DNA from 4 places in the Heyndrickxia sp. FSL W8-0496 genome. Region 3 is predicted to be linked to each of the others. Evidence: riboswitches for the same ligand, from Rfam matches in the RefSeq annotation. Region 3 holds a riboswitch; each other region holds the start of a gene.
The links. A riboswitch is a leader RNA that binds a small molecule or an ion and turns the genes downstream of it on or off. The one in region 3 is predicted to bind S-adenosylmethionine.

Region 1 (8,339 bases), 200 kb from region 3:
ACTCCTTTACAATATATGAGTATCTTTTCATATTACTTATATATTTTGACTTTAAAATGGTGACCCGCTCATCAGTTTCGATTATTTTAGCTAAATCATTCTTTTTAAACTTACTATTATCTTTCATATTAACAGCCTCCTCACATTATTATACCATACTTCTACGATTCCTTTTGACTGGAAATATCACTTTGATTTACCAGTGCAATATGTTATGCTTATTTAAAGTGAGGTGTCCATTTTGGCCATTTATAAAGCAAAAAAAAGTAAACTTCATACACTTTTAAAGAAAAACAACATGGATTTGGATGTGTTAGAGCAAAAAACGAAAATCCCTAAAATTCAGCTCGAACAATTCCTAACAAAAAAAGTGATGAACTTGAATTCGGCAATGACTATCTCTAAGGAATTGAATTGTCAGATAGAAGACTTATATGAGTGGAAAACAGAAGATTAATTAATACAGTCAATTATTAACAAATGCCCTGCTTTTGGAAAGCTGGGTATTTGTTTTGAAAAAACTGAAATAACTACATATTTAATGATACTTCAAAAGTGACGAGAATGTAACAAATTTTCACAAATAACATACTAGTCCCCATACGGCTAGTATGAATGATAACTGATTTAAATTTACTCGAGGTATTTGGCTCATTTAGTTTACATAATAAAATTATCATCCATTAGCGTTTGGCCATTAACATACAGTAGATAATATTAAAGGCATCTCTTATATATGAGACATCTTTTTTCCATGCAATTATTGATACATTTGATCACTACTTACGGCAATAGGATTTTGATTTTGAGTCATATATTGTTGAATTTGTGAATGATCCTCCGGAATAACTTGATGCATCGCTCCTATTTTACCAATTACTGCGGGATCTGCTGTTTCTAAAGGATAATAGCCTTTTTTAACCATATATTGCCACATATCATACGCATGAGAACAACTCATCATAAATGCAGTTTGACAGAATGAACGAACTTCTGGATTTGCCATTTCCATTGCTGACCAGGCATATTCACGACCTGCTCGATTTAAAGTTAGTAAATTCGCAGTGGTCATTTCTCGATCATTCATATTTTCAATCATAGTTCGTGGTTGTATAGGAGGATACTAATTCATATTTGAGTTAGTAAAATCCTGAAGTTTTCCGTTCTCCTTTAATAAAGGTAATTCCTTAGTGGCACCGGTCCCATTATGAAGAAATTCTACCTTCATATTATAGTCTCTTACATGTAATGGAAAATGAGTTTCTAATATAGTTTTAAACTCTTGACATTGAACATGTTCCAACATATACGCCATGTTTTAGTAATGGAATTCACACAACTCAACGTTAATTCATTTAAATCGTTTAATTCATGTGCAGCAAGTTTCATAAACTTCCTCCTATTTTTTCAAGTTATTCATCCTAATCATGGCGAATAATTTATTTCTTATGTAAAAAATGCCCACATTAGTCAAAATAACAAATGAGGGCTTTTTGCTTAGTAATATTACACTTTTTTACTTTGAAACAATATCTATGATGAGACATTTAAAGATGTCCATTCAACTTTTTGTACAGGACGAAATCCTGATGTCTGGTTAAAATTCAAATGGTGCTCAAAAGCTTTTATGGAATTTGAATAATCTAGGAGGTCAAGGTTTAAGCTCTGTAAACTATGTTTATCAATCTTGACTGATAGGATGATGAACTTCTCTATACGTCCAGTTGTAGTATTACGCTGTTCATCCATTGCATGGATACAGATAGTCTTTAGAGGAAGTAGTGAAAACATGTCTCTTGCAATTCTTAGTGTGCAGTTAAAGACATAGTCTTGAAGAATTTGAAAGTATTGTTCCTTAGGCATTTGTTCCTTAGATAAATCCCCATTTTTTGTTAATGATAATACCTCTTTTGGTAAAACCGAATCACTATTAACATCAAAATTGACTTCCATTTCATGTGAATTTTGAATCATAAATTCGAATCCACTTCCGAGTCCACTGATATCTTCTAATGGTGCAAATTCATGAATAACGTCAAAGTAAGAATCTACATTCCCCTTCATTACATTCTCAGCAGTATTAATCATCCTTTTCCAGCTTTGATAGTCCCGTAAATCATTTTCCCTAGCTAGTTTAATTTGATTTTGAAGGTTTTCCCTCTTTTTTTCATCTTTATTGAAAAGCTTCGCAAAAAGATTTGGTTTATAGTGATATGCATTTTCCTGTGCTATTTTTTCCATTGGACCAGTTTTACCCATTTCAAAAGGCTCAGGAATACTTTTCACCTTTACCCAATCAATCGGTCTAACAGCTTCTTTTGGTATAGATTGAATCATTTCTAATTTATGTTCAAAGTACTCAACTTCTAATCGATTTCTCTCCAATTCCTGGAGATTATTCTGTTCACGTAATTGACGTGTAATGTCCAACATTTTATTATAAGCTGGACTATACATTTCCCTTTTATTAAAAATTAAGCCAGTAGAAGAGATTTCTGTTCCTGGAACATCTTCAGTTCGTCCTTGCACACTTGAATGAACACGATAACGTAACCCTGTTTCACTAACATTTGCTCCACTTGCCTCATTAGTAACATTTAATCTAATACCTGGAGCAATTTTCAAACTTTTCCTATATCCTTGTCCCATGACATCACCCCTTTTCATAGTATTTTTAGTTAATTATTAAACTTTCATGTATTTCATTCATGTAAATTTATCAAATAGTTTTTTGGAAATAGTGAACAGCCATAATAAATAGTTTAAAAATATTTCACTTTTTAAAAACTGTTTGCAGAACCATTAAAAACCCCACTTATTATTTTAACATTATTCAGATAAAATTACATTTTTCGCGATTGCAGCTTTTCCGATCATACTGAAGATGAATACCCTAGCTGTAAATTCACCTGATTTGGCAGGATATTTTAAAAGAAGAATAGAATTCATACTTAGTATTTTATGCTAAAGGAGAATTTATATGATTTATCAAAAAGGCGAAATACTAGTCCGAAGACTAAGTGAAAATGATAAACATTTACTAATAAAATGGCTATCGGACCCAATGGTACTACAATTTTACGAGGGACGGGATCGACCACATGATTTAGAAATGGTAGATAAACATTTTTATGATCGGAAGAGTCAAGATGTAATTGGGTGCATTATAGAACATCGAGGAATTCCAATCGGATATATTCAGTATTATGCACTAGACGTTGAGACAAAAATTAAATACGGGTATGCAGTTGGATCTGAAATTATTTATGGCACTGACCAATTTATAGGAGAGGTAAATTATTGGAACAAAGGCCTAGGAAAGCTCATTGTAAGTTCAATGATTGATTATTTAACTACTCAGAAAAAGGCGATGAGAGTAGTGATGGATCCCCAAACCTGGAATAAACGTGCGATAGCCTGTTATGAAAAATGCGATTTAAGGAAAGTAAAACTATTACCAAAACATGAGCTACATGAAGGGGAATACAGGGATGCCTGGCTAATGGAATATACGCATCCTAAGGAGACGGATACTCTTTGAAACCAAAAATCAATGTTATAAATAATGATAGAGGAACATTATAAATACTTCTTTGAATTGAGACAGTTATATGGAGAAGGTTTAGACTTGAATTTGGGGGAAGTCTATAATTAAGAAGGATTTTGATATAGATAGAACGAGAGTGATAGGGAAAATATATCCTCAGTATTGAGGTTGGAACACATTTTGTGAGAATATTGCAGATAATCTGTCTCAGGGACGGCGATGGATACACATTATGCGAGAATATTGCAGATAATCTGTCTCAAGGATGGGGATTGGAACACATTTTGCGAAATATTGAAGAGAATGTGTGTCTAGTATGTATTTGGGAACAAATAAATAAGAGTTAATTCCCATGGTACAGAAAATGGTCTAATTATCTTTACTTTTATAGACAACATTTTCGAGGAAGCTTGTAATTTTTATGGAAGTATTACAGGTGGTCATCGACAACTGTTAACTTTATGGCTGATACAAATAAAGGAGCACTGCAATTGAGGAGATAGTTTACAGGAAAGAGCAATATTCTACCTCGCTACAAAAAAATGTACAAAACTTATAAAACCCAGCTTTCACAAAAAATAGGGAAAGAGGATGAATGGAGCATAGCATCATCCCCAAACTTCATCTAATGTCTCTCTAAATAAGTGATTTAATTTGTCCGTTGGGTCAACCACCTTACTATTTAAAGTGTGAGCAAAATCAGTTAAATGAGCCATTTCCTTTTTTAAATAATGGTAAAGCATATCGTTTCTGAGTTCCTGGTCGCTTTCATCGCCATGTTGCTTTCTTTCAAGCAATTGATTAATAGTTGTTTTGATTTCATCCTCTTGAATCATTTGTTCAAGCAACACAGCAAATTCTATTGGTGGGAAAGTGTTGTATGTTTCAATCCATTTACATGCTAAAACAGGGCGAAGTACATAAAAATATTTTTTAATTTTCACATAATCTTTCTCCATAAAATTGTGAAAGTTTCGTTTACCCATATTTAAATAATGGTACATGGAAGCGGTAGGAACAAAAACTTGACTTGATAGATTTTTCATTTTCTCAATTGTTGAATAAGCTTGATAATAAACAATACTAGAATTCAACCACTCAAGAAGCGAAGGATTTGATTTTCGAAAAAGCCTTAAAGCTTTTGTTAATTCCCATCCATTCATATCAAGTAAATCATTAATAGGTAATTCTATTACATCCCGTTTCTGGTCGATAGATAAATACCAATCTTTTGAATGAATATAAATGAACCGAACATCATAATCACTGTCCTTAGAAGGAACCCCCCATGCACGACTACCAGATTCACATGCATATAATATCTTCACTCGATAGGTTTCTTCAATTTTCATTATTTCTTCACTAATTCTTTTTCTCATAAAATCCCCCCTTATATTTGTCATTACTTATTAAAATAAATGATTCTGATGAATACTTTTTTTCGTATAGTTGTTGCTTTTGTAAAAGCCCAACTACCGGCTTTTACTTCCAATTAAGGATTCTAGCGGTTCTTATGGAGATTGCAACTTTTTTCTCAGTAAAATGAAACGTGTAGCGATCCTCAGTTGATATTTATTAGTGATAACTTTACTAAATAGCAACAAGGTTTGAGAAAAGAGCCTTAATTTAAAACACAGTAACATCTTCAATTATGCTATAAACGGATTTTTAATTTGAATGGATCGAACAAAATCATTTAACTGTACGTATAGTCGATTTACGATCTCCACATCAATAATAGGACTATCTTTACTCATTCGATCAATTTGGCTATCTAAAATATATATCCCATGCGTTGGCTTTCCTTTTAAACTATTGATTAGTGGTTTTAGTGCATATTCTATTGCTAAAAGATGGGCACCTGTTCCTCCTACCATTAATGGAAATACAGGTGTTCCTTTTAATGCACCCTCTGGTAATAAATCAATGAGTGACTTTAAAGCTCCTGTATAGGAAGCTTTATATACTGGAGAGCCAATTAGAACTCCATCTGCTTCCTCCATCACTTCTGTAAATTTTTTTATTTCTATACTGTTATAATACTCCTTTATTAAGTTTACCGGTGAAAAATCTAAAACAGATAAAAATGTTATAGAAAAACCTTCGCTTTCAAGTATAGTTTGTATATGTCGAAGAACTACTTCGATTTTTGACTTTTCTTGAGGACTCCCACAAAGAATGACAATTTTATTCATAAGTTATCCCTTCCTTTAGAGCTTTAATGAAAAATTAGCAATAAAAAAGTCCTCCATTCAAAAGAAAAGAGGACTTTACTGTTCATGTGATCTCTCTTATCTCTCAAGACTATGCTTGCTGGAATTAGCACCTTTCTACTTCATGTAGAGGTTGCTGAAGCGTCAACGGACCAGTCCCTCGGCTTCTCTTGATAAGAATTATTTCATTGTGAATATCATATATACAAAGGATAAATTTGTCAAGAATTATTCCAAGTATTTTTATAGGTTATAATAGTATTAATCAATCACTCATTTGAAACTTTTTTATACCTACATACGTAAATAAAAGTACAAATTAACAAATTGGGGGAGCTTTCATGTTACAGGACATAGCAAAACAAGCAGAAAAATTCGTCTCTTCTTTCGATGCCTTAACAAATGCTATTAGTTGGGGTATCGATAAACGAATTTGAATGAGTATTGCTTCACAGTTTATGATATCTGGCAAGGAACTAGAACCTAAAGAATTTCTAAACGTATCTGATTTTCTAAAAAAAGACATAAAGTGGTATTCAGGTATAAATCAGGAGATGAGATATACATTAGCATCTTTATTAATTAATCAATTTCCCGATCCGATTCAGGCATTCAGTGATTTAAAAGAATGTTATAATGCTCTAACTAAAAAAGGATTTCACTAGGGACCATATACTTATTTAGCTGCATATACATTATTATCTCACCCAATGGAAGGGATGGATAGAAGTGATCAAGCAGGTCTAGCGATGGAGCTATATAAGGCGATGAAAAGCAAACATTTCTTTCTTACATCGAATGATGATTATCCCTTAGCCGTATTACTTACCAATATAAACTGTTCTATTGAACATCAAATGGAAAACATTGAATTTTTCTATCACTATTTAGGAGAACGAGTATTCTGCAAAGGAAATGATTTGTAATTTTTATCCCATATTCTTACTTATGGAGAAAATAATAATCGTGAAAGATTAGCAGAAAACAGCGTAAATCTATAAGAGCAATTCCGAAAGCATCACTTAAAAATTAAAGGAATTCATTTTTCCACCATTGGTGTACTGGCTTTATTAGACGAGCCTGAAAAATACATTTCTGAAATCATTTCGATTGATTTAATTCTAAATGAAAAAAACTATTCCGTTGGTATAAAGAGATGAGCTTACTATTCTCTATTCAAATGCTAGTGAAGGATAAAATCCAAGACAAAGATCTTCTTTCCATAGGAACAGCAACTAATATTCAAGCAATTATACTAGCGCAACAAGCTGCTTCGATTGCAGCAATTTCTGCTGCTACTGCAGCCGCCTCATCTTCGACTAGCAATTGATTATTTACAAATATCCAAAATCGAGTATTGGTAACCATACTCGATTTTGGATATACGAAACTATTGATTGAAGTGAATATTGTTTTTAAGTAGTATAAAAAATAGTTGGCCTCATCTCAGATTAAGGTTCCCTGAATCCAAATAACCCCATAAAAATTGGTGATAATGCTATACTTACAAAGAAAAGAAATATAATGGTTATGCCTATATATTTGAAAGGACCTCTTTCCTTCTTTTTCATTCCTATTATTCCATATCCAATGCTTAAAAACATTGAAACTAAACTACCAAAAATGATTATTGCTATTATCATTTTTTCACTAAAAGTCGGGTTATCAAATATTCGATAACTAATAATATATAACATAATTCCCAGGATGCTAAAAATGGTCGACCAAATACTTTTATTCTCAAACACCCAATCACCTCCCTATTTTGACGATTTTTCAAGTATGCTATCAAATCGTTAATAGCTATGAATGATGGAACTATATTTCATGTAAATATAAGCCTTTAGAGAATAAGAAGTCTTCCGCTTTTTTTAACCTTTTACCGTGGTATTTAACAAACAGTTCATAGCGTCTCAACAACCATTTAAATGACCGATCCCTTATATGTGAATCATCTGATCCTTCGATTAAAGGTATCATTTTTGTAAAAGAATCAAAGCTTAGTAATGCCTCAAATAATTCTAAATCCTTTATTTTCTTTCCTGTAATCTTTTTATACCCATCTAACATCGGTTCTTTAAAATCAATGCCGAACCAGGTGTAGCCCATTATAAGAGAATTCGCTAAATCAAAACGATAATCAGCAATTTTAGCTTTTTCCCAATCCAAAACAACTGCTTTTTTATTATTATCCAGTATGACATTCAAAAAATGATAGTCACCATGATTGAGAACTTCTCTATATTCAATGGTTGTAAATTGTTCCGTAAGTTTATTCAATAATTTCTTATATTCCTGATCTGAAAACTGCTTTACTCTATTTCTTAAATTTGTAAGGTACACATTTAGATAATTATCCTGCCTCAAATTAATCTTTAACAAATCATCTCGAAAAAATTTAATATCAATAGAATGAATATAACCTAGAACTTCACCAAATTGTCTATATTGAAAATTTGATAAAAGGAACTGATCAAATGTTACGCCCTGTATTTTTTCCATTAAAATAATGTTCTGTTCATCATCTTCATAATAAACGCATGGAACATTTACAAATTTTTTTAGAGCTTCACTTTTTA
Region 2 (8,339 bases), 1.2 Mb from region 3:
TCCATGATGTTCCATCGCACCATGAACGATAACAATGACAGCTTTTGGATCTTCATCGGCTTCCCATTTCCACATATCTGAAACCTCCTCTTCTTTGCATTGTAATACTTAACTATTTTAAATGAAACCGATTGATATGAAAAGGATTTGACTATTCCGTGGCAAAGCAAGAATAATTTATCATTTTTCTTATTGTACCCATTATAAAATAATGACAAAATAAAATAGAAAATAATACACAATTAATTTATGGAATAGAAGGGATTGGGTCAAATGATTTACCCATATAAGGGGAAACTGCCTAAAATTGCTGATTCGGCATATATTGCAGATTATGTCACGATTTCTGGAGATGTAGAAATCTGTGAAGAATCTAGTATTTGGTTTAATACGACCATTCGTGGGGATGTTGCACCAACTATTATTGGGAAAAAAGTAAATATACAAGATAATTCAGTCTTACATCAAAGCCCAAATAATCCATTAATTATTGAAGATGAAGTAACCATAGGACATCAAGTAATTTTACATAGCTGTAAAATTAGAAAGAAAGCACTTATTGGGATGGGGTCGATTATTTTAGATCGTGCAGAAATCGGTGAAGGAGCATTTATCGGAGCTGGTAGTCTCGTCCCCCAAGGGAAAGTCATTCCTCCAAATACACTAGCCTTTGGCAGACCGGCAAAAGTGATTAGAACATTAAACAATGAGGATATCCAAGATATGATTAGAATTTCAAAAGAATATGCTGAAAAAGGGAAATACTATAAATCAATACAAAAGTAAAACATACAATACTTCGTTATATTAATTGTATGCTCGAAATAAAAAGTTAGTAAACGATATAATATAAATTTGCTGCTTTCTAAATAATTTGTTGAATGGTGACATTCTTCACTAAAACATTGCAGATTATTGTCGATGTAAATAGTAAAGATGATGGAATAAGGTGATAATTAATGAAATCTATTCTCTCTATTTTTGCTATTTTTCTATTGGCATCTATTGTTTTTTTATTTGGTTATATAAATAAAGAAGATAACAGCTTTGCCTTTGAGGAAAATCAAAAATTGACAGAAACCTTGTCTGCTTCAGATCAATATAAAATTATTAAACTAAAAGATAAGGTCCTTCTTGATATACCTGTTATTTCTCAATTTCCTGAGTTGGCACGCGGCTGTGAAGTAACAAGCCTATCGATGCTCCTACTAGCAGCTGGAATTAATAAGGATAAGATGGCTTTAGCGAGTGAAATTGAAAAAGATCCGACTCCTCAATCTGTAGTCAATGAAAAAGTGTATTTTGGGAATCCACATAAGGGGTTTGTTGGCAATATTTATACATATGATCAACCAGGATTAGGAGTGTATGTTGAACCTATAGTTAAACTGGCTGAAAAATATTTACCTGGGAAAATTGTCAATTTAACGAATTCAACATTTGAAGACTTAAAAATATATTTATCAGATGAACGCCCAGTATGGGTTATTATTAATACAAAGTATCAACAACTTTCGGATTCTTACTTCAAAACATGGTACACCGAAGAGGGACCCATTCGAGTTACTAGTAAGGAACACTCTGTATTAGTTACTGGGTATGATAAGGAATATATTTATTTTAACGATCCACTAACAGGAACAAAAAATAAAAAAGCACCCATTGTCGACTTTAAAAAAGCCTGGGTGCAAATGGGCAGCCAAGCAATTACATTCCAAAATTAGGTCTGTAATCATTGGCTGTTTTTTTTATAATGTTGCAGCTGATAGCTTATATTGTTTCTGGAAATCGTATTTCTCTTCAACATACACTGCATGCCAGATCATAAATACAAGAACCGTCCAAATTTTACGGCTATGATCCATTTTTCCTTGACAGTGCTCCTCTAATAAATTCAAAACATAATGTTTATTAATAATATGATCAGTTGCACTTTCATGAATGATTTGTTTCGCCCAATCATTCATTTCATTTTTTAACCAGTGGCGAATTGGGACGGGAAATCCTAATTTCTTTCGATTAAGAACATGATCAGGTACAACCCCTTCAGCCGCTTTTCTTAAAATATATTTGGTTGTATTATTTGCTGTTTTTAAACTAGTTGGTATTTTCGATGCGATTTTAAATACTTCTTTATCTAAAAATGGAACGCGCAATTCCAAGGAATGTGCCATTGTCATTTTATCTGCCTTTAAAAGAATATCTCCACGCATCCATGTATGGATATCAATGTACTGCATACGATCAACCGGATCATATCCTTTTGTTTCTGCATAAAGTGGTTTAGTTATATCTGTATAATCTATACCTGTTCGATACTGAGCTAATAAATCCTTTTTCTCCTCTTCAGTATACATTTTGGCATTTCCAATATATCTTTGTTCCATTGGAGTCACACCGCGTTCAATAAAGCTTTTTCCTTTTACTCCCTCAGGTAAAATTTTTGCTAATGCTTTTAACAAAGATTTTCCAATCGCAGGAATTTTGTCAAACACTTCTAATGATTGCGGTTCACGATAAATATTATATCCACCAAATAGCTCGTCTGCACCTTCACCAGATAATACAACAGTTACATGTTTTCTCGCTTCACGTGCGACGAAATACAATGGAACACATGCAGGATCAGCAAGTGGATCATCTAAATGCCAGATGATTTTAGGAAGTTCTTTCATATATTCTTCAGGTGAGATGATATAACTAATATTCTCAACACCTAATTTTTCTGCTGTTTCCTTAGCCACATCAATTTCACTAAACCCATTATGTTCAAAACCAACTGAAAATGTTTTAATGTTCGGATGATATTGCTTGGCAATAGATGCGATAATTGAAGAATCAATACCTCCAGATAAGAAGGATCCTACCGGAACATCACTTCGCATATGGACGTTTACTGAATCAAATAATACATCCCTAATTTCTTTAACAAATTCATCCTCTGATTTTTGAACTGGTTGGAAAGAGGCTTTCCAATAACGTTCAATCTTCATCTTCTCTCCAGGCTTTTTCGTAAAATAATGTCCTGGTTCTAATTTTTTTATTCCTTTTGTCATTGTTTCTGGTTCAGGAACAAATTGATAGGTCATATAATGTTGTGCTGCATCATAATTAAGCTCTTCATGGTCCATTGCAAGTAGAATACTTTTCTTCTCTGATGCAAAGAATGTCCGTTTTTCTTCTTCACGATAGAAAAATGGTTTAATGCCGAATGGATCGCGAGCACCAATTAAAACTTGCTCTTGTTTATCCCAAATCGTAAAAGCAAACATTCCCCTAAGTTTCTCCACCGCTTTTTCTTTATAATGACTATAAAGAGCAATAATTACTTCTGTATCTGAAGAAGTTTCAAAAGTAAGTCCCATCTCAATTAGTTCATTTCTGAGCTCAACATAATTATATATTTCACCATTAAAAATAATCCAATAGCGCTCATTTTCATAGGTTAATGGCTGGTGTCCACTTTCTATATCAATAATACTTAATCTGCGGAAACCAAATTGGATATGCTCATCTTCAAAAAAACCTTCATCATCTGGTCCACGATGTGTAATAATATCATTCATATTCTTAAAAAGCTGTCTATCCGAATCTCTTAAACCAATCTCTCGGTCATGAATACAACCAACAAATCCACACATTTATGTATGTCACCTACTCCATTTCTAATTAACATACTTTATTAAAGGCCAACCGCCTTTTAAAAATACACTCCACTATACTATCATTATTTTACTTTTTTTGCAGTAGACATTATATATATTTTTATGGAAAGAACTACAAGTGAATAACAAACGTGCAAGCATCTTGCTCAGCCCCGCCAAGTTATGGTAACGCTTTTGATTTTCCTTTGGTGAGGTTGTTTGGAATCAGGCTCGACGTAAACAACAATCATGTGATTAATATCTACGGTGCATATTTTCCTTAAGAATAAAAAATGGGGCTACCCATGTAGCCCCATTTCATTCTTTAAAGTGAAAAGTCACGTAATGCTTCTGCTTTGTCTGTTCTCTCCCATGGAAGATCAAGATCATGACGACCGAAATGGCCATATGCAGCTGTTTGCTTGTAAATTGGACGGCGCAAATCAAGCATTTTAATAATCCCAGCTGGACGTAGGTCAAAATGCTTTCTAACTGCTTCGATTAAGATATCCTCTTCAACCTTCCCTGTTCCAAATGTATCAATTGAAATAGACACCGGTTGAGCTACCCCAATCGCGTAAGCAAGTTGAACTTCACACTTATCAGCAAGACCTGCAGCTACAATATTCTTAGCAACATATCTAGCCGCGTAAGCTGCTGAACGGTCAACTTTTGTAGGATCTTTACCAGAGAATGCTCCGCCACCATGACGTGCATAGCCACCATAAGTATCAACAATTATTTTACGACCTGTTAAACCAGCATCACCTTGTGGTCCACCAATTACGAAACGACCAGTCGGATTAATAAAATATTTGGTATTTTCATCGATTAACTCTTTTGGAACTACTGGATTAATCACATATTCTTTCACATTACGTTGAATTTGTTCTAAGCTTATTTCCGGATGATGCTGAGTAGATATGACAATTGTATCAATACGAACAGGTTTGTCATTTTCATCATATTCAACTGTTACCTGGGTTTTAGCATCAGGACGCAAATATGGAAGAATATCCTCTTTACGAACTTCAGAAATTCTTCGTGCTAGCTTATGAGCTAAGGAAATAGGTAATGGCATTAATTCTTTTGTTTCATTACATGCAAAACCAAACATTAACCCTTGGTCACCTGCACCAATAGCCTCAATTTCCTCTTCAGACATCTGACCTTCACGAGCTTCTAATGCTTTATCTACACCCATTGCAATATCTGCAGATTGTTCATCAATAGAAGTTAGCACTGCACATGTTTCTGCGTCAAAGCCATATTTTGCACGAGTATATCCAATTCCTTTAATTGTTTCACGAACAATTTTCGGAATATCCACATATGTACTTGTTGTAATTTCACCAGCAACAAGTACAAGCCCTGTAGTTACAGATGTTTCACATGCTACACGAGCATTTGGATCTTTAGCTAAAATTGCATCTAAAATCCCATCAGAAATTTGATCACAGATTTTATCTGGATGACCTTCTGTTACAGATTCAGATGTGAATAAACGACGCTTTTTTGTCATATTTATTCCTCCCAAAAATTACTTCTATCTATTTTTACGCTTCACGGTACTCATTCCCTAATAGTATGAAATAAACCATAGATTTTATCCTTTAATGTTAAGGAGCAAAATCCTTTTCATGGGTTTAGAAAGACGATATTGTATAAAAGATGGCTTTTCGTATTCTTGTTAAATTTATGCAGAAATTTACCTAATAGCTACAAAGATTAGAATAGAAAAAATAAAACCTTTCCCCGCATGTTTATGAGAGGAAAGGTTAAGATCCATTATCGCGCCTTTCACTCTTATCGTTCAAGGTATTCCCTTGCGTCAGGTTAGCACCATTGCTTTCTAGTTTAGAAAATCTTAAAATTAGATTACACAATCGATAAACATCGGTTATGATCTAACTAAAAAATTCTAACATAGAATGCCGGTTGCTGGGTTTCATCGGGCCTGTCCCTCCACCAGCTCGGGATAAGAGTATCCGTTCAAGGTAAAATATTACGCAATTTGCAAGTTCGTGTCAACATGTTCCTACAAAAATTTTTATTCATCTCTTATTTCCTATTAAATAGATCACGAAATGTATGAAGAAAATATGTCGAAATAATGTTGTTAAAAAAAATGTGCACAAATAGTATAGACTATTAATACAATTGTGTTATACTAATTAACGAATAAAAAACAATCTTTAAATTTTTGAATAAAGGAAGGTTAGTATAATGAAATCTGTCGCATTTTCAAATACATTAGCTGAAATTTTAACTGGAAAAAATGTGTTATCCCAACTATCTGTTCCTCAATTAGTGGAAAAAGTGTTACAACGTAAAGAGGGAAAATTAACATCAACTGGTGCTGTTTGTGCTGAAACTGGTAAATATACTGGCCGCTCCCCTAAAGATAAATATATTGTTGAAGAAGCTTCTACAAAAGATCTTATTGATTGGGGTTCTGTAAACCAACCAATTTCGGAGGAATCATTTGATAAGCTATATAAAAAAGTTAGTAATTATCTTAAGGAACAAAATGAAATATTTGTTTTTAAAGGTTTTGCAGGTGCAGATAATAAGAGTCGCTTACCGATTCAAGTAGTAAATGAATATGCATGGCATAATCTATTTGCACATCAATTATTTATCCGTCCAACTGAAGATGAATTACAAACACATCAAGCAGAGTTTACCATATTGTCAGCACCGAATGTGAAAGCGGATCCAACGACCGATGGAACTAACTCTGAAACATTTATCGCTGTTTCATTTGAACGTCGTATAATCTTAATTGGTGGAACTGAGTATGCTGGAGAAATGAAAAAAGGAATTTTCTCCATTATGAACTATCTACTACCTCAAAAAGACATCCTACCTATGCACTGTTCTGCCAATGTTGGAGCAGAGGGTGATGTTGCGTTATTTTTCGGATTATCAGGTACAGGAAAAACTACACTATCCGCTGATCCAAATCGCCGTCTAATCGGGGATGACGAACATGGATGGTCTTCAAATGGAGTTTTCAATATTGAAGGCGGCTGCTATGCAAAATGCATTGGATTAACAAGAGAAAAAGAACCACAAATTTTTGATGCCATTCGCTTTGGGTCTGTCTTAGAAAATGTCGTTATAGATCCAAAAACTAGACTTCCCCTTTATGAGGATGCTACATTAACTGAAAATACACGAGCTGCTTATCCAATTCAAGCGATTGATAATATTATCGAACCGAGTATTGCTGGCCATCCACAAACAATAGTATTTTTAACTGCTGATGCATTTGGAGTGTTACCTCCTATTAGCAAGCTTACGAAAGAACAAGCTATGTATCATTTCCTAAGTGGCTACACTTCAAAATTAGCAGGTACAGAGCGTGGAATTACTTCACCTGAAGCTACATTCTCAACTTGCTTTGGTTCACCATTCCTTCCATTACCTGCAACAGTGTATGCAGAAATGCTTGGTAAAAAGATTGATGAACATGGGGTTCAAGTCTTTCTTGTCAACACAGGTTGGACTGGCGGAGAATATGGTGTTGGTAGCCGAATGAAATTAAGCTATACTCGTGCAATGGTGCAAGCTGCACTTGAAGGTGAATTAACTCATGTTGAAACGTCACAAGATGAAATTTTTGGACTGCATATCCCATTACATGTTCCTGGTGTACCAGATGAAGTGTTAATCCCAAATAAAACATGGACGAATCAACAGGAATATACAGATAAAGCAAAAGAGCTTGCTGCAAAATTCAACGCTAATTTCAAAAAATTCCACAATGTACCACAAGAAATTGAGGTAAATGGCGGACCGATTTTTAAATAATTTACTATTAAAAGCCCTTTTTTCAAACATTGTTGCTATTTAAGTAAAGTTATAACTAATAAGTACCGACGGAGGATCACTACATGTTTCATTTCACTGAGAAAAGAACTACAATCTCCATAAGATCCGCTAGAATCCTTTATTGGGAGTAAGATCGGTAGTTAGGTTTTTACAAAAGCAACAAACGATGCAAAAACAGCTATATAAAAAGAGGTTGATACGACATGATCAACCTCTTTTTTATATTCTACATTCTACTTTTAAAAATTACTTAACTGCTAGTTCTTTTTTTAGTTTATCGAATTTAAAGAAACAAGTTGATAAATAATTCTCGTTTTTCCGTTTTCCCACTCCATCTTTTTAATCACTGCTGTCCCGCTTGTATCGCTTTCTTTTGATCGACGAATATCTAATGGGATTTCAATTGGATACAGACGATAATCATCTTTCTCTAAAATAAATAGATTCTCCTCTAATCTCTGTTCCTTACCTTTTGTTACAATCATTGTATTTAGTTCTAATGGCATACCCATAATCATATTCTCCTCTTTCGTACATGTTTTCTCTTATTTTATCATGCTTCATGCTTACTTTTCATCCATGAACATAAATCATTGACGATTTGCCGATTCATTGCTGGTGGAAAATAATGAGTATAATTAGCAAAATACCAAGTTTCCACTTTCCTTCCAAATGAGGTTAATCGTTCCTCCAATCTTTTTGCATGTTCAATAGATACATTTTCATCTTTTTCCCCATGTATGATCAAGATGGGTTGGGTTAGTTTTTCAATGAAAAATAGTGGCGTACGATCCTGATATCGTTCTGGGTATTTATTCGGCGTGCCACCTATAACCCTCTTGAGCATTTTTCGCAAAT
Region 3 (8,339 bases):
ATTTCACTATTCTAACGGTTTAACAACTAGGGGGAAACGTATATGAAAAGTATATGGAAAAAATGGAGTCAAATCAGTTTAGTCAAACAAATATTAATCGGTTTGATTATCGGGGTTATTCTAGCAGTTGCCATTCCAACTGTCGCCAAACCATTTGTTATATTAGGTTCATTATTTGTAGGCGCATTAAAAGCAATAGCACCTATTTTAGTATTATTCTTGGTTATGTCTGCCATCGCCCAACATAAAAGTGGTCATAAAACAAATATGAAATCCATTCTTGTACTCTATCTATTAGGAACATTTTTAGCTGGATTAGTGGCTGTAATTGTAAGTTTCATCTTCCCAGTAAGCCTAACTTTAGCTGATAGCGGAGAGGATTTAGCTGCTCCCGGTGGAGTCATAGAGGTCCTAAAAACATTATTACTTAATATAGTAGATAATCCGGTTAAAGCTATTTATAATGCAAACTACATCGGAATCTTAGCTTGGGCAATCCTTCTTGGTGTAGCACTTAAGAATGCACCTGACACGACTAAAACAATGATAGCAAACGTATCTGATGCAGTAGCAAAAATGGTTACATGGGTCATTAAATTTGCTCCATTAGGTATTATGGGACTAGTCATTGAATCAATTACGACAAATGGGCTTGAGTCATTATTAAGCTATGGAAAGCTACTTGCTGTATTACTTGGCTGTATGTTATTTGTTGCTGTAGTTATTAATCCGATTATCGTGTACATTGGTATTCGTCAAAATCCATATCCATTAGTTTTTAAGTGCTTAAAAGAAAGTGGTATTACTGCGTTTTTTACACGCAGTTCAGCAGCCAATATTCCTGTTAATATGAGATTATGTGAAAAGTTAGGTTTGGATAAGGATACGTATTCGGTTTCTATTCCATTAGGTGCAACAATTAATATGGCTGGTGCAGCTGTGACTATTTCTGTGTTAACACTTGCCGCTGTTCATACATTGGGTATTCACGTTGATATTCCTACAGCGATCATTCTTAGTGTTTTAGCTGCTGTATGTGCCTGTGGAGCTTCAGGAGTTGCTGGAGGTTCCTTATTATTGATTCCATTAGCATGTAGTTTATTTGGAATTCCAAATGATGTAGCTATGACAGTAGTTGGGGTAGGATTTATCGTAGGGGTTTTACAAGATTCTTGTGAAACTGCTTTAAATTCTTCCACCGACGTACTCTTTACAGCTACTGCTGAATATAGACAACGACGGAAAGAAGGAAAAAGTATTAATTTTAAACAGGCATCTTAAAGTAGTAAACCCTCCATACTTAGGTAGGAGGGTTTTTCTTATGCTATATACAGTACCTTTCTTTAAATAACATGAATCTCGGAGACTTAGAGTATCTTATATGAGAGAAGGGGGGATAATATGGAGGGTTTTTTTAAGCATAAATATGAGGCTTTTCCATTTGAAATATTCTCATTTTCACATACTTTGATGATAATTGTAATGTTTATTGGTGTTTTATTCATAATTTTAGGACGCACTTTTTTGAAGAAACATAATCAAATCGTGCGAATATCCTTTTTTACAATACTTTTCCTCTTAGAATTTCTTTATCATATATGGCTTTATAGTGGGGGAGTATGGGATGTATCTTTTGCATTGCCACTTCAGCTTTGTTCGATAAGCCTAATTTTATGTTTAATCATGTTATTAACAAAATCTCAGGTTGTTTTTCAAATCGTTTATTTTATGGGGATCTCGGGAGCATTAATGGCAATCATTACCCCTGAATTATTCTTAGGATATCCGCATTTTCGCTTCTTTCAATTTTTTATTACCCATATTCTGATCATTTGGACTTGTATTTATTATGTTATAGTACATCAGTATATTCCTACCACTAAAGGTTTGGTGAGCTCGTTTTTCTTTTTGAATGGATGTGCAGGAATTGCCTATTTTTTAAATAAAATCACTAGTGGAAATTATATGTTTCTATCATATAAACCAATAAATGGTTCCTTATTAGATTATTTTGGCCCCTATCCATATTATATTCTATCTTTAGAAGCGGCCGCCTTGATTTTGTTTATATTATTATTGCTTCCATTTAAGTTAAAAAAGAAGAGATAAATTTATAAATTAAAATATCGTTTTATAAACACTTTTTAACCCAATAGATCTGGGAAAAGTAGCTACGAAGAGTGTAGCTAATTCTAATTGATGAGTTTATTAATATATAAATTGATAGTTTGTTGTTTGTGCACGACAATCTTATAGAATATGAGGTTCAAGAAAAACAGCACCACTAAACCATACTGGTGCTGTTTGTATTTACGCTTGTCGTTCATCTTCAAGATAAAAACCTATATTTTGTTCAGCAAGTGCTTCAAAAAAACCTTCTTTATCCTTCAAGTTATTAATGGAAACATTTATGGCAGGGTAACCCATGCTTTTATTTGCTTCTAAAAGCTTTTTGTTCATACCAGTGAATTTATTCACGTATTTATCTTCATCAAATAATATAAAACCTAACATTGCCTGTTTATTGATTTGATATGGAATACATCCATCGATATCTTCCCATGGGATAAATCCAATTTTAGGAATGTATCCATTAATCATAATGCCTTCTGTACTAATGACAACGGAAGGTTCGTTTGTTGTCGCCTTTTTTAGTAGTACGATGGACACAGGTATAAGAACTATAGTTAATATGAGAGAGAGAATGAACATTGGAAATTCCAAAGTAATTGACCCGAAAAGCATAGCAAGGGTGATACCACCAAATACAAGTGTCAATGTTATAGTTAAAATTGAAAAGCCAATCATTCTTGCCCTAGAGTCAAAAAATTCTTTTTTCTGCATCGTTTCACCTTTCCATATTTTATGATGACATCCTTTTCATCCTAATTATTCCAACTGAATTGTATAATAAATGGAAAGTACATGTATATAGGCCAATAGAATTAGTAGATGAGTACGGATATTGATATATAGTGAAATAAACAGAGGAAGTGTAATAAAACGAAATTTTGAATTGGAATTGAAAATGGAAAATTTTAAGCATGAGTAATCCCTAATATGAAAACTACACCCTGTTTTTGTGTCGTTTGTTGTTTTTGTATTATCTCTGGCTTTTACACCAAATAAAGAGTTCAGTGTTCTTATGAGGTTTGCCAAACTTCAACTTACTTTTTCAGTTAAGATATGAGTTGAATAGTAAGAAGGTTTGAAAATAAGGCCTAAATAAAAAAGCCCCTTTTAAAATTAAAGAGGCTATTACTAATTTATTTAAAATTAATCCATCGAATAGAGTCTATTCCACTATGTGGATGATTTTTAGATGTAATTTTATAATACTCATATTCCAAATCTAATAAAGATAATTCAAAAAGATGCTTTCCATCTTTTTTGTATTGTCCATTTTCAATTAACTTATTAATTAAATCGTTTCGACGACTTTCTATTGTTTCATTTAACAATCTTTCCATTTTCATTTCCTCTCTTATGTTAGTTTCTTTTAATTGGATAAGAAGAGGAATGATCAACTGTATAAACCTCAACTTATCTTTCAAGCAATTTGCTTGCAGGATTTAGCACAGGATTCAAAAAAGAATCTGCTGCTGAGGTTTCATAGGGCCAGTCCCTCCACCTCTCTTGATAAGTATTTATGTAATTACAGATTAAAGCATATTAATCCGATTTGTCAACTATGTTTATTCGAGGTTTTTTACTCAATTGTAATTAATTTAAGCTATAAGAGTTATGGAAAGCCAAGTAAAAAATCAAACAAACCGGTTAAAAAAATCGGTTTGTTTGATTTTAATTTATTCTGTTTTCGTGCTCTGATCCTTATTTCTTTTATTTCCTTTGCTATTATCTCCACTAGTTGGAGTTTGTCCATGTAAATGGGGGGAATTTTGATTGTGACTACCTTGATTATATTTTTTAGTCATAGTAAATTGCTCCTTTCTTAGGAATAATAAAATAGTATCTCCTTTTTGTTTCAACTTATGATTTCTGATTAAAATCTAGCCTTTTAAATTCCATAAAATGAAAAAAAAGGTGAAAACTAATATAACTTTCATGTATAATGAATCGAAAAACTATTTTTGAAAATTTGAGGTCTACAATGCTATTAACAATTGGAATTATTACCCTTTTATTGTTTGTTACATTTATAAGTTCTTATTTATCAGATCCAAGAAGAGTGATAAATGGTTTTTGGTTTAACCTGTTTTTTTGTTCATTACTTATTTTTTGTTGTATTTTAGGATACAGTACTGGTAATAAACTCCTTATGATCTTTGCATTATTCCCATTTGCTATTTTACTATTTATAGCAACATTTGGTTTTTTTGCTCTAAGTGTTGCATTATTTTTAAATGCAAGGGTATTAATGAAAAAAGAGGGGAGACGATTTTCAAATGCGTTAACATTATTTTTAGGTATCTTTCTATTAATATTATTTATAAACCAAATCATAAATCCTGAGCGTTTATTATCGACTAGTTTGCAACCTCTATATGCAGGAGCTTCATTAATTGTCATTTATTTCTTTTTACATTTAACTAATTTTTTGACCGCTTATATGTTATACCAGTTTAATAGGCCAAAATACAATCAAGATTTTATTATTGTTTTAGGCAGTGGTTTAATTAATGATAGGGTTCCACCACTATTAGCAAGTAGAATAAATAAAGCGATTGAATTTTATTGGAAACAAAAGGCGGTAACTCTACCACCAAAATTAGTTTTTTCAGGTGGACAAGGACCTGATGAAAACCTCCCCGAAGCAGAAGCGATGCAAATTTATGCCGTAAACAATGGAATTCCTATAGAAGATACTCTGACAGAAGTTCATTCTGTGAATACTTTTCAGAATATGCTTTTTTCAAAACACCTCATGGATTCTTTAAAAGGAAATGAATATAATAGTATCTTTACGACGAACAATTTTCATCTGTTCCGAGCTAGCTTATATGCAAAAAAAGCTGGTCTAAATAGTCAAGGTATCGGTTCTAAAACGGCATTTTATTACTGGCCAAATGCAATGATTCGTGAGTATATTGCCATTATAATAATGAGACGTAAATTTCATACATTTGTTGTAGGTACCATATTAGGATTCTCTATCTTAATAACATTGATTTCTTTTTTATTTGAATAAGTTTTAAATAAAAGTCATTCTTCTTAATTGGAAAATGACTCTTTTTATCTTCAATGAAATATATCCTAATCTAAATTTTAAAATCTTAGTTTGGACGTACAAAATTGAATTGAACGCTTAAAATATTTCGAGTAAATGAAAAAGAGGCAGGTATACTTAAAACGACAAGTAAATCAATTCCGTTCCATATACTCATTTTTATTTGTTCAAATCCAAAGGTTCTTAAAATGGCACCTAGAATTGATAATATTGCACTTAAAAGTAAACCTGCATATAAGATAGAACAGATGTTATTAATGAATTCGTATAAATTTCATGTTTATTTCCTTCCTCTGTCGGTGGTCGTCTAATTAATGAAATGCGTTAAACTCACACTTCAAATAGGGGGTTGAATGCCCTCATTGTGTATCTGAATATATTGTAAGGTTTGGAAAATAGAATGGTCGCCAACGCTATCGTTGTAAGTGTTGTAGTAAGACCTTTACTGATACAACTAATACAGTTCTATACCGTACACGAAAAGGTGACGAATGGATTACGTTTGCTGATTGTATGTTCAAAGGCTATTCCCTCCGAAAATCTGCTGAAATCGTAGGGATTACTTAGGTTACACTTTTTTATTGGAGACACAAACTGTTAAGTGCATTAAAACAAATGGATTTTGAAAAATATGATGGTATCGTTGAAGTTGACGAGACCTATTTCCTATACTATCAATAAGGTCAACGTGGCATTTCAGAACGAAAACCTCGTAAGCGTGGCTGTAAATCTAAGCGTAGAGGAATAAGTCACGAACAAGTTCTTGTTGCAAGAGACCGCATATCTAAAGTTGCTTGTATGGGGCGTGTTGTGAAACAACAGGTTGATAATATAATTGGTTCTAAACTTTCAAAAGAAAACGTACTTGTAACAGATACTTGGAGAGCCTATAAAACCTATGCAAAAGAAAAAGGAATGGAACATTACAGAATTAAATCAAACGATGGCAAACACGTTATTAAGGGTTTGTATCACATCCAGAATGTTAATGGTCCCCATTCTCGAATGAAACAATGGATAGATTGTATTAAAGGTGTGGTTACCAAATATCTCGTCACTATCTTGCGTGGTTCTTGTTTGTAGATAACCGTAGCAATGAAAGCACAAAACACAACATTAAAGAGTTCTTACTCACATCATTTGTATTTGAAATGACGGACACATATAACTGTTTCGTCTTTCAAAGTTCAATGTTTAATTCTGGATGGTTATGTAGAGGAGGATAGGTATAATGCATCCACAAGAAATAATAGAGTTATTGATTGTTGGGGCAGTAATTGTATCAATCTTAATTATTGCAATTTTTTTAAAAGGTAGATGGCGAAAAAATGGTTGGTTAGTAGCATTAGTTATATTTGTAGCTTATTGTATATTTTTTGTTGCTCGTCCTTTTTGGATAGATGCACAAATTGACAAAAAAGTGAAATTACTAAGACCATACTTAGAAGAGCATTATCCAGATGAAGAATGGACTATTTCCACAGTTCCTCACCGTAAGGATGGCATTAAACATTTAAACCCTTACTATATTGGTGTTGTTTTTGAAAATGAACCAGAAGCTACTTATTATTATTGGGTAGAAGGTAAGGATAATATCTATCAAAAGGGGCGAGCAAACAATGGGTTAGAGGAATTTAAGCATATAGAAAAAAGGAAGTAATAATTTTTAGGTATTTCTATTTGATAAAGATTGGGAAACCTCTATAAATCTAGGTTTCCCTTAAATTTACCTAAAAATCAACATTCAAATTTAACATAGCCTATGTTTTAAAGATGAATGGGAAAGAGAAGTTCCAACATTAGCCAATAAAAAAGGGGATTTCAACTATATGAAATCCCTAAAAAATCTTGCTCATTTGTTTATTTACATTTGTTAATACTTCTATAATATCTGCAAGTTTTTCTTGTGAAAACTTCAAAAAGAGATCATGTACTTTTTTTCTCCATTTTCCGTTAAGTTCATTTTTACTACTCTGCGATCTTCACTTTCTCTTACTCGTTGTATTAAATCGAGTTTCTCCAGTTTATCACACATAGAGGTAGAGGTAACTGCACCTGGTGTTACAGAGAAAAAACCAGCAATTTCCGTAGCTTTCATTCCACCATTAATTTTTAACTGAAGAAGTAAGATAAGTTGGTTTTGAGAAAGTGGCTCATCTTTAGAAAAGAGGTTTACAAAGCTTTTGGACTTTTGTTGTATTTCAAGCATTTCTTTAATGATCATTTCTACATTTTGCATTTTCCTATCATTTGATATTTAATTACAGCCTATTACTATGTTTACAAATTGAAATATATTGTAAGTATATAATTTATCTTAGGCTTTGCCAATAAGTGAAATTAGATGAGTTTTTCTCCATAAAATCGACCTTATCATTTATGTTTATAATGATTGAATTTTTCGATATAATACTGTAGTAGCTAGTAAGGCATTTAAATTTGGAAATACAAATTGTCTGGAGCTACTACTTCATTTTAGATGAAGATAACTTAAATTTAATATTCATAACTAAAAATAATATTATCCAAATACATTTTTCACATATATTGATCATTAATGAAAATGAGAGAGGAGCATTGATAAATGACTATTTCTAAAAAGACCCTGCGTACGTGCAAAAATGGACATAAATATTATAAAAGTAGCGATTGTCCAACCTGTCCTATTTGTGAGAAAGAACGCGGAACGATCAATGGATTTCTTACAAGTTTATCTGCACCGGCAAGAAGGGCTTTGGAAACTAATGGGATAACTACTTTACAAAAGCTTTCAACATATAGTGAAAAAGATATTTTACAATTTCATGGTATGGGACCCGCATCTATACCTAAACTTAGAGCTGCCTTAAAAGAAAAAGGGCTTTCTTTTAGAAATTGATTACAACGACCTAGGAATTAAGTAGATCTAACAAGAACGCTTCTGTGACGTTTAACAAATGATTCATTTTTATTGCACTGTTTTAAACAACAAAGTGCTTTTTTTATACAAAAGTGTAGTATCCTTCTGAGTGCATCTTTAGCACCTTTCATAGCTTTTCGATGATGTTCCACATATAGATGTCTTCGAATGATAATGGTAATTTTGGAAACACTATGATCTAACAGACAGATATAAGAATGTTAAATAGGAAAAAAATAGATGGAGGACATC
Region 4 (8,339 bases), 1.5 Mb from region 3:
AGCAATCATTGAAAAAGAGATAACAAAACCACTGCTAATCGTAATCAAAGATACAATTAATCCTATTAATAAACCTGCTGGTAATAGATAGCGCAATTCTTGATATATATCATATACACGAATATGGAAATCATTCCGTTCTTTTTTTACTCGAACAATCCCTGCAAGAATAGCCAAAAAGATCGAATAATAGAAGATCGGATGAAGAAAGAACTTCCCTATTCCTTTTAGGATTTCAATTAACCACACCTGACTCAATTTCTTCCACCACCTTACCAAGTACAATCTATTATTCTTATTTTAGCAGATTGTTCGCATAAAACCTATGATCAGTTTTATATTAAAGCTCTTTTCCTAAACATTATTGCTATTTTAGGTTAATCATTAACTAATGAATATAGGTTGAAGACTAACCCCTCCATTTCATTGTAAAATCCATAAAGTTGAATGAGTATTACTAGGTTTAAATATCGCTAGGAGGGCTTTACTAAAACAACAACCTATATTCGATTGATCGGTTTGGTGGTTAAGAAATGTATAACTGGTTTTATCTCCTTCAAAATAAATAGATACATAGAGATTATTGAAAGTATTTTAATGCAACTTGTAATTGAAGATCATTTTTTTCATCCTTAATTGCTGAGATAATTTCTTCTTCTAGTCGCTGAGCTGTTTTCACATCAAGCTCTCCTGTTGCAGGTAGGTTTACTTGATTCTGAAAGGCTCTTACTGCTGTTTTTGTTTTTTGATTATAATAACCATCACTACGCCCCGGTGAATATCCGAGACCATCAAGCATTTTCTGTGCAATTTTAACTTGCTCATTATTCATATCAGGCTTCAATGTTTGCTCAACCTCTAATGGATGAATATAAAAATAATCTGGTTGTTTCATTTCGATTGTAGGTTGAATTCCCTTATGATGAATCCAATTTCCGTTTGGTGTGAGCCATTTATACATTGTTAATTTTATTGTGCTTCCATCTCCCATTGGAACAGCATCCTGAACTGTTCCTTTTCCAAATGTTTTTTCACCAATTAATGTATACCCTTCTGCTTCCTTCAATGCTCCTGCAAGAATTTCCGATGCTGATGCACTCCCCTCATCTACGAGGACAGCAATCGAATACGGTTTACTTTTCTCCAGGTTTGAGTAGTAGGGTAGCTTCTCACCATCACGCTGTTGGATTTGATAATAAGGCTTTTGACTCGTTACAAGTGTATCTAAAATCTCTTGAACACTAAGCAAAAGCCCTCCCGGATTTCCTCTTACATCAATAATTAATCCTTTCATATTTTGTTTTTCAAGTTTTTTTAATTCTCTTTTAAAATCTTTTGCGGTATCTTTGGAAAACTGCGTGATCTCAATGTAACCAATCGGTTTATTCCCTTCATACTTTATACTTGCAAATACTGTTTCCATCGGGATTTCATCACGCTTCACCTTAAATTGAAGGGCTTTACTAACTCCTTCCCTCTTAATATCAAGCGTTACTGTCGTTCCTTTTTTTCCGCGAATCTTTGTTGTAGCTTGATACAAATCTAGACCTTCAATACTTTCCCCGTCAATTTTGATAATTTCATCTCTCGGTTTTAACCCCGACTTTTCTGCAGGGGAATTTTTATATGGGGAAACAATTAGGATTTTTCCATCCTTTGCGGTTACCTCTGCTCCAATTCCTTCAAATGAAGATTCTAATGTTTGATTGAATTTAGAAGCTGTTTTGGCATCCATATATATCGAGTATGGATCATCTAAAGTACTCACCATACCTTGAATTGCCCCTTCAACTAGTTGTTGATCATCCACTTCCTCAACATAAGAACCTTTGATGAGATTATATGCTTGGGCGATTTTCGCTAAATCTGGAAGGGATTGACCCTTGCTATTTGTAGATTCCAGAAAATGCTCGTCCTTTGATTGATCATTTATTTGAACATCCTCTGCTTCAAACCATTTCATTCCGACATATGTTCCACTTGCACCTGTTATTAATGCACCTGAGACCATCACTGCCATCCATTTCCGTTTCATAAGCGTCCCCCTCTCTTAAAAAGCATGCTGACGGATCCTTCCGCTAAGGGAGTAAGATTGGTTCCGCATAGTTTGTAAGCCTATTCTTCAATATATGTGAGAAAAGGACGAGTTATGAAACTTTCATAACGAGGATATTAAACAAATCCAGTCGTGCACCTTAATCAGCCCTCGACAAGTACACATATTCTTAAATTCAACAACTACATTATTGGTTTCTTGATCTCAGAGGTGGGCTAGGCGATAGATAAAAAGTATTTCTATATGGTTGTCATTTCCTAAACAAAAAAACTGGCGAACTCGCCAGTTTTACATTTGAAATGCAGGGATTTTCTCCTGTAACTGTTGATGTTGGACTATTTCAGCAAAGTCCTCAATCATTGCACTCGCTGTAGGCATTTTCCCAGCTCCAGGTCCTTGTAATGTAATATTTCCAACCAAGCTTGCTTCTAGTGCAATGGCATTTTCGACACCTTCAATCGAGTACAGTGGGTGATTACTGTCAACAATAATCGGCTTTACAGATGCTTTTATCCGTTGACCTTCTTTATAAATCTCCGCAATATGCTTATATCTTTGACCATGATGCTCTTTTTCTTCTATTTGCTGCTGGGAAATCGAAGTGATTCCTTCAATTTTCACTTCAGACCAGCATGGCTGTTCACCAAATACAAGTTGACTTAATATCATTAATTTACAAAAGGCATCTTTACCACTAATATCATTCGTCGGGTCAGCCTCCGCATAGCCTTTTTGCTGTGCTAAATGAAGAGCTGCCTCGAATGACAATTTGTTCTCTCTCATTTTTGTCAAAATAAAATTTGAGGTGCCATTTAGTATCCCTTGAACCTTTGTAATTCGATTAACTTGCAGCAATCGTTGGATAGTTCTTATAATTGGAACCCCACCAGCCGTTGTTGCTTCAAATGCAAGTTTTACATTCTGTTGCTTTGCTTTATGAATTAATTCCTGCCCATATTTTGCAAACATGACCTTATTAGCTGTGATCACATGGATGCCCTTATCAATTGCCTGCTTCAAATACGTGTAACCTGGCTCCTCTCCAACAATCGCTTCAAAAACTACATCCAAATCACGTATATTAAGAATCTCTTCGAAATCTGTTGTGACAAGTATATTCGACTCAATGTCTCTCTTTTTATTTTTATCCCGAATCAATACCGCAACAATTTCCACCCTTACTCCCAGCAGTTCATTAAGCTGCTGTTGATGGGAGTGTATCGCAGTATATACACCTTCACCAACCGTTCCAAAACCTAAAAGCGCTGCCTTTATGACTGACATTAAGAAATCCCCCTTATTCACCTGACCGACTGTGCAAAAATCTACTATTTCTATACTGTGACACTTGTTGCTTTTACAATCGCTTGATCTAAATCTGCTGTTAAATCTTCTACTGCTTCCAAGCCGACCGATAGGCGAATCAGTTCCTCTGTTACACCTGTTAGTTTAAGATCCTCGGCATTAAGCTGTTGATGGGTAGTAGATGCAGGATGGATAATTAAAGATTTTGCATCCCCCACATTTGCAACATGAGACCATAATTTTATCTCATCGATGACTTTTCTTCCTACTTCCCGACCACCTTTAATCCCAAAGTTGACAATTGAACCAAAACCACCTTTGAAATATTTAGTTGCAAGCTCATATGAAGGATGTTCCTCTAGTCCTGTATAATTAACCCAAGCAACGGCAGGATGATCTTGTAAAAACTGGGCAATCTTCAATGCATTTTCATTATGCTTTTGGACACGTAGATGCAATGTTTCAAGACCTTGTAATAATAAGAATGCACTATCAGGACTTAAGCTAGCACCGAAATCACGCAATAACTGCACACGAAGTTTTGTGGCAAATGCTGCTTGAGGCACGTCAATGCCATATCGAAGGCCATGATAGCTTTCATCCGGCTCTTTAAAATAAGGGAATTTATCACTATTCCAATCAAATTTACCACCATCAATCACGACACCGCCGATTGTCGTTCCATGTCCGCCAATCCATTTAGTAGCGGAATGAACAACAATATCAGCACCCCATTTTATTGGATTAGAAAGATATGGTGTTCCGAAGGTATTATCTATGATCAACGGGATTCCATTTTCATGGGCAACATTAGCTACTGCCTCAACATCTAAGACATGTAAGCTTGGATTGCCAATAATTTCTGCAAAAAGAGCTTTCGTTTTTGGAGTGATTGCTTCCCGAAAATTTTCCGGATCAGTTGCATCAACAAATTTCACTTGAATCCCATATCTAGGCAGCGTCGTTGCAAAGAGATTAAATGTCCCACCATAAAGATTTCCAGCAGCGATAATTTCATCTCCTGCACTAGCAATATTTAAAATAGAAAAAGCAATGGCCGCCATCCCTGATGAAAGTGCGACAGCTGCTGTTCCCCCTTCCAAAAGGGCAATACGCTGCTCAAATACATCAACCGTTGGATTGCCAATTCTTGTATAAATATAGCCAGGTTGTTCAAGGGCAAATAACCCTTGGGCATGATCTGTATCTTTAAAAACATAGGATGTCGTCTTATAAACAGGAACGGCCCGTGAACCTGTGGTTGGATCAGGTTGCTGTCCCCCATGAAGTAATAACGTTTCCGGTTGATAGTTTTCATTCGTCATTTTGAATTCCTCCTAGATCTTTTTTATTATTCAGGTGAGGCTAAATAACATTCATTGGCTAATAACATTAAGCCGCTTAAACTAGGTAAGGTTCATTGAGTAATTCCTCTGTTGTGGGATTTGAGAAGTATGGAATGAGGGGAAACAAAAAACCCTCTTCATAAGAAGAGGGCTTATTATATCAGTTCCTCCCCTTATCTTTCAGATCTAATTGATCTGTAGGAATTAGCACCTTTTCAAGCACGAATGCTTGAAGGTTGCCGGGCTTCAAAGGGCCTAGTCCCTCCGCCGCTCACGATAAGAGTGATTATTAAATTTAGAAAATTTTAAATTGCTCTTGTTTTGCATTATAAAAGATGGATGAATAGTTCGTCAACCTTTTTTCTATTAAAAAAACTTTTTAGTGGATTTTTCTTTCATCCCTTTAAAACAGCCGCTAAGTGAAAAAGCATGACTTTTTATCAAAGTAGCAAACGATACTAAACTTTTTACCAATCTTATAATGCGGCTTCTATCGCACACTCAAATTGCTTAATAATATCTGCTGAATCTTCTATTCCTACCGAAATACGAATGACCCACTGATTGATTCCTATGCTTTCTTGCTCCTCTAAAGTAAGACTACGATGAGATGTTCCAAACGGATAGGATACAGTTGTTTCCACTCCTGCTAATGTGGGAACAAGTTTTACCCAACCTAAAGAGGAAAAAAACTGATGAATATCTACAGCTTCTCCTAATTCAATGGTAACTATCGCACCATTTCCCTTACTTGAAAGATTTTCTGGATAGTAAACTTTTTTTACATTAGAATGATTCGTTAGGCTTTCTGCTAACAGTTGAGCATTGGATGCTTGGCGCTCCATTCTTAATGCAAGTGTTTTTAACCCTCTATTAGTAAGCCATGCTTCAAAGGGACTTAAATTTGTACCCAAATTAACTACCTTTTGCCTTGCTTTTGCCATCAATGCTTCTGTTCCAACGACTACACCAGCGGTTACATCACTGTGCCCACCTATATATTTCGTTGCGCTATGAGCCACAATATCCACTCCGTCGATAAACGGCTGCAATAAATATGGAGTTGCGAATGTATTATCTACCATTGTACAAAGCTGAAATTCCTTTGCGATTCGAACCAATTCAGTCACGTCTTCTATCCGTAAAAATGGGTTGGTCACTGTTTCAGAATAAAGAAGCTTTGTATTCGATTGAATCGCCTTTCGAATTGTTGAAGCATCTTTAAAAGGGATAAATGTGGTTTCAATTCCAAGTTCGTTTAATTCATGTTTTAATAAATGATGGGTTCCGCCATATATATCATCTGCCGCAACAATATGATCGCCAGCAGAGGCTACAGCTAATATCCCTGCTAAAATAGCGGAGAGTCCTGAGGATGTAGCAACACCATCAGGAGCACCTTCTAATCTTGCAACAGCTTGTCCTAATTCATCTGTATTCGGGTTACCAGTCCGAGAGTAGAGATATGGAATATTCCCATGATAAAACTCTTCTAATTCCTCCAATGATTGAAACGTAAATGCAGAGGTCTGATATATTGGTGTTGTTTTACTATGTATATTCGATGTATTTATTAAAGAATTATGTACAATTGCTGTTTCAAATGATTTTCCCATTCAATTAGCACCCCATATCCATTTAGTTAAATAGTTAAGAAACTATCACTAAAATTAAAATATTTTAAATTGTACGCCTTCCGTACACTTTTGTCAAAATAAGTTTGCAGACAATAAAAAGAGGGTTGCCTATATCTCGGGCAACCCTCTTTTCGTAACGTTATAAAATCGGAGATAATAATCTAGAAATGGACTCCTTAAAACGAATCCATTTCGGACGTAATAGATATTCTTCTAATGTTAATTCCTTTGATTTTCCCATATCATCCATGTATATTTTTTCGAGTTTCTTTGAAATATGATGACTATATAAAAATGCATTAACCTCAAAATTTAAACGGAAACTTCGATTATCAATATTTGCTGTTCCGACGGTTGCAATTTTCCCATCGACCACTAACATTTTCGCATGAATAAATCCATTATCATAAATATAAACCTTTGCACCAGTTTTCAATAGCTCACCTACATAGGAATAGGTAGCCCAATACACAAACATATGATCCGGCTTATTAGGGATCATTAACCTTACATCGACACCAGATAGAATAGCAATTTTTATTGCATTTAATAAACTATCATCGGGGATAAAGTAAGGTGTTTGCATGAAAATATACTTTTTGGCAGAATTGATCATTTTAATATAACCATTTTTAATTTGTTCCCATTCTGAATCAGGACCACTAGATACAATTTGAACATCTGTGTAACCAATGGAAGGAATGTCCGGGAAATATCTTTCCTCATACCTGATTTCTTTTGATGAAGCTTGATTCCAATCAAGAATAAAGCGTGTTTGCATAGCATATACAGCTTTTCCGGTAATTTTCAAATGAGTATCACGCCAATATCCAAATCGCTTATTTAAACCTAAATATTCATCACCAATATTAAAACCACCGATATAACCAATATTTCCATCAATAATGGCTAACTTTCTATGATTGCGAAAATTTACTCGCAAATTAAGCATCGGGATTTTAGCTGGGAAGAATGAAGCGACTTGGCCCCCTGCATCGATTAGTGACTTAAAGAATTTACGCGGTAGTCTTCTTGAGCCCATATCGTCATAAACGAAACGAACAGTTACCCCCTCTTTCGCCTTAATCGTCAGCAGTTCTACGAGCTTCTGACCTAATAAATCATCACGAACGATGTAGTAGAGTAGATGGATATGATCCTTTGCCTTTCTTATATCCTCAAAAAGCGATTGAAATTTGTCATCCCCATCAATAAAAATTTCTACATCATTGTCATGGGACATAACCGCATCATCATTAACAAGAAGCATATAAACAAGTTCTTTATATTGAACAGTACGTTCATCATGGAAAGGAAATTTATTATTTCTGAGCATATCTATTTGGCGCTGAGATATTTCTTTTATCCCAATTTTCTCCTGATCTTTCCAATAAAAAATTCTTCTTCTGCTTAAATTTTGTCCAAAAATTAAATATATAATAAATCCAGCAACAGGTATGAAAAGTAAAACTAACAACCACGCCCAAGTTGCCCCTATATTTCTCCGTTCTAGAAATATAACGATACCTGATAAAATAAAATTTAAAATGAAGAAGAATGCTAACAAAATCGTAAGAATTGTCATCCTGAACTCCTTTAACAAGATCCCATATTTCTCGAATAAATAAACTCACCAGTATCATACCATATAAAGTTATCTCAGGCACCATTTACACATTTAATAAGTTTTTATACATGTATTATACATAAAAAAGCCACATCATTATTGATGTGACTTTTAATCTTTAGAAGCTGATATAGTTTCTAGGGTTAACTGCATTTGAGTGGGATGCTGTCCATGGACCGACATAGAATTCAAAATGTAAATGTTGGCCATAGGCTTGTCCAGTACTTCCCATGTATCCGATGATTTGTCCTTTATGAACAGGAGTTGAATCCCCAACAAGACGCGAACTCATATGTGCATAAACCGTTGTGTAAATTTGTCCATTAACTGAGTGCGTAATAAAGATAGCATTCCCGTAGCTTGAAGAA

Region 1: another riboswitch for S-adenosylmethionine. It lies ahead of ssuE (NADPH-dependent FMN reductase); the one in region 3 lies ahead of NST63_RS13675 (Fur-regulated basic protein FbpA).
Region 2: another riboswitch for S-adenosylmethionine. It lies ahead of metK (methionine adenosyltransferase); the one in region 3 lies ahead of NST63_RS13675 (Fur-regulated basic protein FbpA).
Region 4: another riboswitch for S-adenosylmethionine. It lies ahead of NST63_RS06230 (O-acetylhomoserine aminocarboxypropyltransferase/cysteine synthase family protein); the one in region 3 lies ahead of NST63_RS13675 (Fur-regulated basic protein FbpA).

What each region holds. Positions count from the first base shown of each region.
Region 1 covers NZ_JBBOXX010000001.1:2,911,544-2,919,882, forward strand. The annotation lists gene NST63_RS14745 (hypothetical protein) at 1-127, opposite strand, end outside; gene NST63_RS14750 (helix-turn-helix domain-containing protein) at 242-457, shown strand; gene NST63_RS14755 (spore coat protein) at 761-1,087, opposite strand; gene NST63_RS14760 (DUF4236 domain-containing protein) at 1,534-2,649, opposite strand; gene NST63_RS14765 (GNAT family N-acetyltransferase) at 2,981-3,541, shown strand; gene NST63_RS14770 (nucleotidyltransferase domain-containing protein) at 4,156-4,926, opposite strand; gene ssuE (NADPH-dependent FMN reductase) at 5,197-5,742, opposite strand; SAM riboswitch class I at 5,836-5,940, opposite strand; partial or broken gene NST63_RS14780 (DUF4003 family protein) at 6,198-6,686, shown strand; gene NST63_RS14785 (hypothetical protein) at 6,917-7,090, shown strand; gene NST63_RS14790 (hypothetical protein) at 7,212-7,508, opposite strand; gene NST63_RS14795 (aminoglycoside phosphotransferase family protein) at 7,579-8,339, opposite strand, start outside.
Region 2 covers NZ_JBBOXX010000001.1:1,501,206-1,509,544, reverse strand. The annotation lists gene NST63_RS07545 (alpha/beta hydrolase) at 1-75, opposite strand, end outside; gene NST63_RS07540 (gamma carbonic anhydrase) at 274-786, shown strand; gene NST63_RS07535 (C39 family peptidase) at 960-1,724, shown strand; gene asnB (asparagine synthase (glutamine-hydrolyzing)) at 1,749-3,641, opposite strand; gene metK (methionine adenosyltransferase) at 3,970-5,166, opposite strand; SAM riboswitch class I at 5,448-5,629, opposite strand; gene pckA (phosphoenolpyruvate carboxykinase (ATP)) at 5,871-7,460, shown strand; gene NST63_RS07515 (DUF2584 domain-containing protein) at 7,751-7,993, opposite strand; gene NST63_RS07510 (alpha/beta hydrolase family protein) at 8,035-8,339, opposite strand, start outside.
Region 3 covers NZ_JBBOXX010000001.1:2,709,773-2,718,111, reverse strand. The annotation lists gene sstT (serine/threonine transporter SstT) at 43-1,281, shown strand; gene NST63_RS13685 (YwaF family protein) at 1,402-2,109, shown strand; gene NST63_RS13680 (STM3941 family protein) at 2,311-2,844, opposite strand; gene NST63_RS13675 (Fur-regulated basic protein FbpA) at 3,267-3,470, opposite strand; SAM riboswitch class I at 3,541-3,646, opposite strand; gene NST63_RS13670 (hypothetical protein) at 3,807-3,935, opposite strand; gene NST63_RS13665 (YdcF family protein) at 4,112-5,149, shown strand; partial or broken gene NST63_RS13660 (IS1595 family transposase) at 5,478-6,386, shown strand; gene NST63_RS13655 (hypothetical protein) at 6,420-6,848, shown strand; gene NST63_RS13650 (MarR family winged helix-turn-helix transcriptional regulator) at 7,104-7,427, opposite strand; gene NST63_RS13645 (RNA polymerase alpha subunit C-terminal domain-containing protein) at 7,773-8,066, shown strand.
Region 4 covers NZ_JBBOXX010000001.1:1,248,658-1,256,996, reverse strand. The annotation lists gene NST63_RS06245 (PDZ domain-containing protein) at 1-249, opposite strand, end outside; gene NST63_RS06240 (S41 family peptidase) at 581-2,035, opposite strand; gene NST63_RS06235 (homoserine dehydrogenase) at 2,345-3,340, opposite strand; gene NST63_RS06230 (O-acetylhomoserine aminocarboxypropyltransferase/cysteine synthase family protein) at 3,391-4,686, opposite strand; SAM riboswitch class I at 4,878-4,990, opposite strand; gene NST63_RS06225 (trans-sulfuration enzyme family protein) at 5,184-6,323, opposite strand; gene cls (cardiolipin synthase) at 6,484-7,929, opposite strand; gene NST63_RS06215 (murein hydrolase activator EnvC family protein) at 8,090-8,339, opposite strand, start outside.